DNA from 3 places in the Lysobacter sp. 22409 genome. Region 1 is predicted to be linked to each of the others. Evidence: riboswitches for the same ligand, from Rfam matches in the RefSeq annotation. Region 1 holds a riboswitch; each other region holds the start of a gene.
What was found. Region 1 has a riboswitch for cobalamin ahead of ACTJJK_RS04010 (CoA-acylating methylmalonate-semialdehyde dehydrogenase). Riboswitches for the same ligand answer to the same signal wherever they lie in the genome.

Region 1 (3,223 bases):
ACGGCAACGACGAATCTCGCTCTAAGGGTAGGAACGACGTGAGCCGCGACCACGAACTGTGGATGGCGACGATACTTCGCAGGCGGCGTCAAGTCCCGGCCTCGGTCGTGGCTTTGGCCTTGGCTGTTGTTGTGCGACGTCTCGCACTAGCGAAGGCAACAGAAGACCCGAAGGGCGGCCTGCATGGATGCAGGCCGTTTTTCATCGGGACAGGGATGTCCCGTATGAAAAAGCCCTGCGTTGGCATCGATCATGCGGGCTTGTGATTCAAAACAAAAGCATTTTTCTTTGGTGACTTTCTTTTGTTGCTTTAGACAAAAGAAAGTTAGCCGCCGCTTTAGTGGCGGAAGCTTTTGGCGTTTGATCCTGATCCTGATCCTGATCTCGCTTGAACGATGCGCGGCGAGATCGCAAGAGCGCGGTCGCGGCTCGCGCCGCTCCTACTCCCGCGAAGGCACGCTGCTTCGATGAGCGATATCGGCGCTGTCGCCTCTGCGCATCCCGCGGTCGCGGCTTGTGACCGGAGGAAATCCAGTAGGACGCCGCTCCTACCCTCAGAGCCCCCACCGCGATGCCACGAACACGAACCAACCCGCGCCACCGGCAACCCCTCAGCGGCGTATCTCGAACCCCGGGTTCTCATTGAGCGAACCATCCGCCTCCAACACCGCGTAACGCTCGCCATCGGGATGAAATACCACCGGAATCGGCTCCAGGAACAGCGGCCGCCGAACGAAACGCAGTTCCCAGCGGAAATGCTCCAGGGTCGTCAACGCGTCCAGTTGCTCGCGGGTCAGCCCTGCGCGCAAGGCCACGGCACTGGCCTGCTCGGTGCCGTTGCGTCGTTCACGGTTGGTCATCGGGTGCCGCTCCTTCAGGAATGCCGTATTGCGCTCTCGCCATGATCTTGCAACGGCATGCGAATGTCACCCGAGCGGCCACTGCCCGCGGGATGCTTCAGCGCCGACGCTCGACGACGAACCCATCCACCGCCACCGATGCTCCCCATCGTGGCGATGCGCCCATGCCGATCCGGATGCCCCAGTCACAGCAGCCCCCGCCGCACCAGTCATTTCGCCCGCATCGTTTCCAGGAATACACGCTGCCCATCACAGTATCGAGCGATGCCCGGCGTTTCGCCCGAGCATCGCACACAGGCGAACGCGATCTCCTACGCAAGCAAGCGAACATGGCGCATTCGTCGCGATGCATTCCATTCGCCGTGGTGCGGTGCCGTGCAGAGGCGTCACACATCCGCGCGACGACAAGATGAATGCGGCGTTCGAAGCAATCCGACCACGCTGTCGTGCGAGCGAGCGCGCAGCTTTGCGCAGCGCAGCTTGTCCGCTTTCGATCCGACGCCTACACTCCGCCGGCCACAGGTGTCCTGCCGCCGTACCGGCGAGCAGGGTGAAACGGGAAGCCGGTGCGAGTCGTCAGACTCCATTCCGGCGCTGCCCCCGCAACGGTAGGCGAGAACACCCGACTCAATACCACTGCGATCTCGCGGGAAGGTGTCGGGGTGATGCGGATCGCTCCGCATCGCTCGCAAGCCCGGAGACCGGCCAGTGGCGGGCATCGCATGCGATGCCATCCTCGGGTGTTGCGGTGGGCAACCGGACGGGCTGGCTCGACGCGGATGTCCGTTGCGTGGAACCGACTTGTCTTGCTCCGCAATCCCCGTCACGCGGGTGAGCGACACGGAGCTGAAACAATGAACGATATGAATCGCGTCGCGACCGAAGTCGCGACGGTCAAGCTGCTGATCGACGGTGCATTCGTCGAATCCCGATCCCAACAATGGCGCGATGTCGTCAACCCGGCTACACAGGCGGTGCTGGCGCGGGTGCCGTTCGCGACTGCGGACGAAGTCGACGCCGCGGTACGTTCGGCGCAACAGGCCTTCAAGAGCTGGCGCAAGACCCCGATCGGCGCGCGCGCGCGCATCTTCCTCAAGTACCAGCAACTGATCCGCGAGCACATGGGCGAGCTCGCCGCGATCCTCACCGCCGAACAAGGCAAGACCCTGGCCGACGCCGAAGGCGACGTATTCCGCGGCCTGGAAGTGGTCGAGCACGCGGCGGCGATCGGCAACCTGCAACTCGGCGAGTTGGCCAACAACGTCGCCGGCGGCGTCGACACTTACACCCTGTTGCAACCGCTCGGCGTCTGCGCCGGCATCACCCCGTTCAACTTCCCGGCGATGATTCCGCTGTGGATGTTCCCGATGGCCATCGCCACCGGCAACACCTTCGTGCTCAAGCCGTCCGAACAGGACCCGCTGGTGACGATGCGCCTGGTCGAACTGGCGCTGCAGGCCGGCGTGCCCAAGGGCGTGCTCAACGTCGTCCACGGCGGCGAAGACGTGGTCAATGCGATCTGCGACCACCCCGACATCAAGGCGGTGTCCTTCGTCGGTTCGACCAAGGTCGGCACCCATGTTTACAACCGCGCTTCGCTGGCGGGCAAGCGCGTGCAGTGCATGATGGGCGCGAAGAATCACGCGGTGGTGCTGCCGGACGCCAACAAGGAGCAAACCCTCAACGCCCTCGCCGGCGCAGCGTTCGGCGCCGCCGGGCAACGTTGCATGGCCGCCTCCACCGCGGTGCTGGTCGGCGAAGCGCGGGCCTGGATCCCCGAGCTGGTCGCGAAGGCGCGCACGCTTAAGGTCAATGCCGGCACCGAGCCCGGCACCGATGTCGGCCCGGTGATTTCCTGCGCCGCGCGCGAACGCGTCGAAAGCCTGATCGCCTCCGGCGTCGAGCAAGGCGCGAGGCTCGAACTCGACGGCCGCAAGCCGTCCGTGCCGGGTTTCGAGCGCGGCAACTTCGTCGGCCCGACGATCTTCTCCGGGGTCGAGCCCGGCATGCGCATCTACGACGAAGAGATCTTCGGCCCGGTACTGATCGTGCTCGCCGCCGACACCCTGGAAGCCGCGATCGACCTGATCAACGCCAATCCCAACGGCAACGGCACCGCCCTGTTCACCCAATCCGGCGCGGCCGCGCGCCGCTTCCAGGAAGACATCGACGTCGGCCAGGTCGGCATCAACGTGCCGATCCCGGTGCCGGTGCCGCTGTTCTCGTTCACCGGCTCGCGCGCCTCCAAGCTCGGCGACCTCGGCCCCTACGGCAAGCAAGTGGTGATGTTCTACACCCAGACCAAGACGGTCACCGCGCGTTGGTTCGACGACGAGACGCTCGGCCACGGCGTCAACACCACG
Region 2 (3,223 bases), on a different contig from region 1:
ATGCCGAAGTGACGGCCAAGCTGCGCAGTCTCGCCGACGGCGTGCCGGCGCAGCTTTACGAGGCCTTGGCGGCCGGGCCGGAGGACGGGCGCTGGCGCCACGGCATGATCGGCGTGGTCGCCGACATCGCCGGCCGCAGTTGGGTGCAATGCGGGCTGCGGCCGACCTGAGCCTGCGTTCGTCGGTCGTGGGTGTTTCTGCGCCAAAAACAAAAAGCCCGGCGATGCCGGGCTTTTTGTCGACGCTCGACGATCCGCAGATCGGTCGACCGCTCAGTTGACCGGTGCGTAGCGCAGGGTCAGGAACCACTCGCGGCCGGGCTGATTGAAGTACGAAGAGGTTTCGTACTCGCGGTCGAACACGTTGGCCACGCGCGCCTGCAGACTCAGCGCGGGGGTGATCGCGTACTCGGCGCGCAGGTCGAGGGTGCCGTAGCCGCCCAGGCGGGTGCTGTTGGCGACGTCGTCGTAGCGCGAACCCGAGCCGACCGCGGTCGCACCGAAGCGGAACTTGCCGAAGCTGCGGTCCAGGTCGATGCGCGCGCTGTGCTTGGCCCGGCGCGGCAGGTCGTTGCCCTGGTAGAAGCCGGCGCGGTTTTCGGTGTCGAGGAAGCTCGCGCTCGCCGCCAAGGTCCATTGCGCGAACGTGGTGTCGATGCCGATCTCGGCGCCGCGCATGCGCGCGCGGTCGATGTTGTTGGGCAGGTTGATCGACGAGTCGTAGGTAATCAGATCGTCGGCGCGGGTGTCGAAGCCGTCGATGCGGGCGTTGAAACGCTCGCCGCGATAGGCCAGGCCGAGCTCCCAGGTCTTGGACTCTTCCGGGCGCAGGGTCGCGTTGCCGAAGAACGGGTAATACAGCTCGTTGAAGGTCGGCGCCTTGAACGCGGTGCCGTAGCCGACGGTGACGCGCCAGCGCTCGGCGAAGTTCAGGCCCCAGGCCGCGCCGCCGGTGGTGTGGCCGCCGAACTGTTCGTTGTCGTCGCGGCGCAGGCTGGCCTCGAACGACTGCGCGCCGAAGCGGCCCTGGTACTGGACGAAGCCGGCCTTGTTGTCGCGCTCGCTTTCGTCGTACACGGTGTCGCTGTCGACGCGGTCGCGCAGCCAATCGAAGCCCGCGGTCAGCACGTGGCCTTCGGCCAGGGTGAAGTCGCCCTGCAAGGTCGCACTGTCGCGATCGGTCTTGAAGAACCCCATTGGCACTTCGCCGAGGAAATTATCCGAGCTGTCGACGTTGCGGCCGGCCAGCAACTGCAGGTGAATGGTTTCCGACGGACGCCATTGCAGCTTGCCGCCGATCACCTGCTGCACGGTCTCGGAGCGGTTGACGAAGCTGCCGTCGTAATCGTTCTCGCCTTCCGCGCGCAGCGCCTGGCCTTCGATGCTCCACTGTTCGTTGAACTCGAGGCCGCCGCGCAGAGACAGGGCGTGGTTTTCGTAACCGTCGCGGTCGGGCTCGTCGGTGAAGCAGCCGGCGAACACCGGGAAGCCGGCGCCGCGGCAGGCGTTGATGCCCTCGGTCTTGCGGAAGCTGTAGTCGGCGCCGAACCAGCCGCGCTCGCTGCGACCGCCGAAGCCGGTGCCGAATTCGAGGCTGTCGTTGCTGCCGCCGCCGACGTGCACGCGCGGCGCGAAGCCCTGCTTCTCGCGGCGGGTGAACACCTGGATCACGCCGCCGATGGCGTCGGCGCCGTACAGGCTCGAACGCGGGCCGCGCACGATCTCGATGCGGTCGATCAGTGCCAGCGGCAGGTCTTGCAGCGCGGCCAGGCCCGAGGTCGGCGAGCCGACGCGGATGCCGTCGACCAGCACCAACACGTGGTCGGACTCGCTGCCGCGCAGGAACAGGGTGGTGAGCTTGCCGGCGCCGCCCTGGTTGGAAATGCTGATGCCGGCGCGGCCGCGCAGCAGGTCGTTGAGGTCGCGCGCCTGGCTGCGCTGGATGGTCTCGCGGTCGAGCACGTCGACCGGGGTCAGGGTGTCGTTGACGCTGACCGCGGTGCGGTTGGCGGTGACCACCACCTCGTCGAGGTCGGTGGCGTCGCCGGCCGGAGCGGCGAGGGCGGCGGTGGGCAGCGCCAGCGCACAGGCGATGGCAAGCGACAGATTCAGGGCGTACGTGTTCGGGGCGGACATGGGTAAAGCTCCAGCGCGCGCACCCGGAGGCGCGCGACGACGACGGCGGAAGGCGGTTGCGAGGAGGCAGCGGGCCGTGCAGACAGCCGGATAGCAGCCGCCGCGACGCCCTCCGCATCGCAACCTGTGGCGCCTCAAGGCCGGTCTCCGGACTCGCAAGCGCAGCGCCGACGCGGGGTCGGGCTGCCGATCGCGGCGCCTTCCCGTGCCGAGCACAGTGGCGGTTGCCGCGATCTGTCTTGCTTACCGTTGCGGGGGCAGTGCCGGACTGGCGCCGATCCTCCCGCAGGAGAGGGCGCGTCACCGGCTTCCCGTTTCAACCCGGCGATGGAGAAAGCCGCCGGGTCACCTTGAAGCGGTGCGCAGTCTACGCGAAGCCGGCGCCCGGGGCCAAAGCCGCGGGCGGGCGGAGCGGCCGGCCGGAGGGGGCGCAGCGGCGCCGACGGGCTCAGTCGCGCCCGTCGTCCTCGTCGTGGCCGCCGGGGCGGTCGTCGTCGTCCAGGCCGTTGCCGTCCAGACCGCCGCCCTCGAATGCGTCGTGGCGTTCTTCGGCGTGCACGGTGGTGTGCACCGGCGCGGCGGCCGGCTTGTTGCGCGGCGGCGGCAGCAGCGCGGTCGCGGCTTCGGCGGCCTGGATCAGCTGTTGTCGGCGTTCGTCGCTGATCTCCTGCCAATGGCAGTCCAGCAGCGCGCCTTCGATCGCGTACAGCAGGTTGAGCGTCGGCTTGAAGCCGGCGCGCTTGACGCGCATGAAGGCCTCGACCGTGCCGATCGCGGAGATGTCCTCGTGCGTGCGCAGGCCGACCTGGCGCAGCCAGGCCGCGCTCTTGGGGCCGATGTTGCGCATCTTCGGCGCGGTCATGCCAGCGCCTCCACGTACACGCGCGCCAGCGCTTCCAGGCCGGCCTGGTCGTCGGCATCGAAACGGTCCGGAACCGGGCTGTCGAGGTCGAACACGCCGATCAGGGAATCGCCGTGGACCAGCGGCACCACCACTTCCGAACGCGAGGCGGCATCGCAGGCGATGTGGCCGGGGAAGGCGTGCACGTCGGCGACGCGTTGGGTCTGGCGGGTCGAGGCGGCCGCGC
Region 3 (3,223 bases), on a different contig from region 1:
TTGCCGGCCTTGTGCTCGGCACGCGCGCGCCGCACTTCGGCGGTCTGCGGGAACGAGCCGATGGTGGTGGTCGGGAACAGCGGCAGGCCGAGGCGCTGCGCCTGTACCTTGGCGCGTTGCGGGTAGGGCGAGGCGCGCCGGGTCATGGCCGGTTCGACCGCGGCCAGGCGCTTGCGCACCTCGGCATTGCGCAGCAACGGCGAGGCCAGGCGCGCAGCGCGCGCGCTGGCGGCGGTGGCGAGGTCGCGGTTGGCGTCGGCGCTGCCGGTGAGGGCATCGGCGAGCAGGCGCAGTTCCTCGATCTTCTGCCGCGCATAGGCCATCCAGTGACGCAGCGGTGCGGGCAGCTTGCGTTCCAGTTCCAGGTCGGTCGGCACGTGCAACAGCGAGCACGACGGCGCCAGCCATTGCGCGCGATCGCCGGCGCGGCGGGCCAGGCTCAGCGCGGCGTCGAGATCGGCGCGCCAGATGTTGCGGCCGTCGACCACGCCGAGGCTGAGGACGCGGTCGTCCGGCAACAGCGGCAGCACGCTTTCCAACTGCTGCGGCGCGCGCACCAGGTCGACGTGCAGGCCTTGCACCGGCAGGCGGGCGGCGAGGGCGGCGTTGTCGCCGAGGCCGCCGAAGTAAGTCGTCAGCAGGCGTTGCGGCGCGTCGGCTTCGGCCAGGGCCGCATAAGCGCGGCGATAGGCGTCGCGATCGTCGTCGTCGAGGTCGAGCACCAGAGCCGGCTCATCGAGCTGGACCCAGTCGGCGCCCGCCGCCTTGAGCTTGCCGAGCAATTCGGCATAGGCCGGCAGCAGGGCATCGAGCAGCTCGCGCGGGTCGCCGCCGTCGCTGCGCTTGCCGAGCTTGAGGAAGGACACCGGGCCGAGCAGCACCGGCCGCGCCTGGATGCCGAGCGCGCGCGCCTGGGCCAGTTCCGCCAGCGGCTTGTCGCCGCGCAGGACGAAGCGCTGGTCGCGCTCGAACTGCGGGACCAGATAGTGGTAGTTGGTGTCGAACCACTTGGTCATCTCGAGCGCGTGCAGGTCGCGACGGCCGTCCTGCAGGCCGCGGGCGAGGGCGAAGTAGCCGGTCAGCGGGTTTTCGTCGTAGACCTCGCGGTACGGCGCCGGGATCGCGTCGAACAGAACGGCGGTATCGAGGACGTGGTCGTAAAGGGAGAAATCGTTGCACGGCACGACGTCGGCGCCGGCCTGCCGCGCCAGTTGCCAATGGCGTTCGCGCAGGCCGTGGGCGGTGTCGTGCAGCGCCTGGGCCGGCGTGTCGCCTTTCCAGAACGATTCGAGGGCCAGCTTGAGCTCGCGCCGCGCGCCTATGCGCGGGAAGCCGAGATGGGTGACGCTGATCATGATGATTACCTGCGATGCGTGGGCATGGCGCAGGGCAACGAAGGAGACCACGGCTGCGCCGGCCCGACGCTCGCGCGCCCGGCTTCGCCACAACCCTTGGTGTCGACCTTCGCCCCCGCGGGCGAACCGGCGCGCACGACGCGGCCCGCGCCGGGACGGGCCCGGACGCAGCGCCGACGCCTTGCGGGCCGGAGTCGGACGGAAGGCGAGCCTTCCGGTCATGGCAGGTCTTCGGGCTTGGGGCATGGAGCACGAGGCGCCTCCTACTGTCCGTCGCTTCCCGGGATCGCTCCCAGTGCCTGACGAAGTTCGTTCCCTATACCGCTGCGGGGCAGCTCCGGAATTGGACGTGGCGTCCGCACCGGATTCCCTCTAACCGCCGCCGGTGCGAACCGGTGGCGATTTGTCACATCGCTTCATCTGCATGAAGCGATGTTCACCATCACGCCGCCAAGCTACGCAGCGCGACCGGCGAAGTCAATCGCCGCGATCGCGATGCGTGGACCCGGTTTGCGATTTGTGGCCGCAGCCGGCGACGGCGCCGCGGCCGGGGTTTCCCCGGCTGCCGTTCATGCGCCGCCGACGATGATGTCGGCACGCTGACGGGCGCGAACGCCATGACCTCCTGCCGTTGAGCTTGGCGGGCCCTGGGGCTAACGTTCGTGCTGTGGCGACGATGCGCAGCGCGGGTCCAGGACGGCCCGCGCGATCCCGACTCCGATGGGTGGAACATGCTTTTCAGAAGGACGTTTGCGCTGACCTTGTGCCTGCTCGGACTGGCGGCTTGCGGGAGGGATTCCGCCGCGCCGCCGCCGGCCCGGTCCGAGCCGGTCACCATGGGCAGCCAGAACGAGTCGCCCAAGGTCGCCGCCGCGGACGCGTCGAGCGAGACCGACATCCTGCAGGGCACCTATTGGCCGCCGGCCAAGCTCGACGGCGGCGTGGCCAAGATCAGCTGCGAATACGACTACCCGCGTTTCGGCGACGGAAAACCGCTGACTGCGCTGGACTTCTTCAGCCTGGTCGACGCCTTGTCGCCGTGCCAGGCCAGCGGCGTGGTGCGCCTGCACTACCAGGGCAAGATCGGCGCCGGCTTCACCGCGCTGGTGCAGCGCGTGGCGGCGATGGCCACACGCATGGAAATCCAGACCCGCATCCTCGACATCGACTCCAGCGGCGGTCACGTCGAGGAAGCGATCCGCGCCGGCGACTCGATCGCCGAATCGGGTTGGGCGATCTGGGTGCGCGAGGATTCGGTCTGCCATAGCGCCTGCGTCTTGGTGCTGGCCGCCGGCGACACTCGCTCGATCGAAGGCAAGGTCGGCATCCACCGGCTGATGCGCGACCGCTCGACCGCGACCTCGCGCGCCGAACTCAGCCGCGAACTCAAGGCGATCAACCAGCAGGTGCGCGATTATCTGGAACGCAACGGCGTCGCCACCGGCGTCGCCGACCTGATGATGACCATCGCCAACCGCGACCTGCGCGTGTTGACGGTGGACGAGCTCAAGCAGTTCGGCCTCGACGGCACCAACGCCGCCCAGGACGACCTCGACCGCATCCGCCTGACCCGCAAGTGCGGCGAGGACTTCGTCCGCCGCCGCGAAGCCTTCCGCCGCGATTTCGACGCGCAGTGCATGGCCACCGGCAAAAACTTCGCCTCCATGCCGGAATGCGCAAAAGCCTTGCAGGAACAGTTCGGCTTCCCGGACGAGACCTGCCCCTCCGACAGTCCGGCCGATCTGTACGCCCGCGACCTGCGGCGCCTGCCGCTGCCGGACGACGCAGGCGCCGATGCCGACGCGCCGGCCACTGCGGGCGCGTCGAAGAAGCGTTCCAACAAGAGCGCCGAATAGCCGTCGTGCGCG

Region 2: linked by a shared signal. The riboswitch ahead of btuB (TonB-dependent vitamin B12 receptor) and the one ahead of ACTJJK_RS04010 (CoA-acylating methylmalonate-semialdehyde dehydrogenase) in region 1 are both predicted to bind cobalamin.
Region 3: linked by a shared signal. The riboswitch ahead of metE (5-methyltetrahydropteroyltriglutamate--homocysteine S-methyltransferase) and the one ahead of ACTJJK_RS04010 (CoA-acylating methylmalonate-semialdehyde dehydrogenase) in region 1 are both predicted to bind cobalamin.

Annotation. Positions count from the first base shown of each region.
Region 1 covers NZ_JBQEOE010000005.1:30,167-33,389, reverse strand. The annotation lists partial or broken gene ACTJJK_RS04020 (hypothetical protein) at 1-266, shown strand, start outside; gene ACTJJK_RS04015 (hypothetical protein) at 612-860, opposite strand; cobalamin riboswitch at 1,364-1,584, shown strand; gene ACTJJK_RS04010 (CoA-acylating methylmalonate-semialdehyde dehydrogenase) at 1,724-3,223, shown strand, end outside.
Region 2 covers NZ_JBQEOE010000006.1:130,782-134,004, forward strand. The annotation lists gene ACTJJK_RS05205 (hypothetical protein) at 1-170, shown strand, start outside; gene btuB (TonB-dependent vitamin B12 receptor) at 273-2,135, opposite strand; cobalamin riboswitch at 2,257-2,503, opposite strand; gene ACTJJK_RS05215 (TfoX/Sxy family protein) at 2,584-2,997, opposite strand; gene ACTJJK_RS05220 (GAF domain-containing protein) at 2,994-3,223, opposite strand, start outside.
Region 3 covers NZ_JBQEOE010000068.1:11,912-15,134, reverse strand. The annotation lists gene metE (5-methyltetrahydropteroyltriglutamate--homocysteine S-methyltransferase) at 1-1,355, opposite strand, end outside; cobalamin riboswitch at 1,561-1,767, opposite strand; gene ACTJJK_RS22055 (hypothetical protein) at 1,788-1,958, shown strand; gene ACTJJK_RS22050 (hypothetical protein) at 2,192-3,211, shown strand.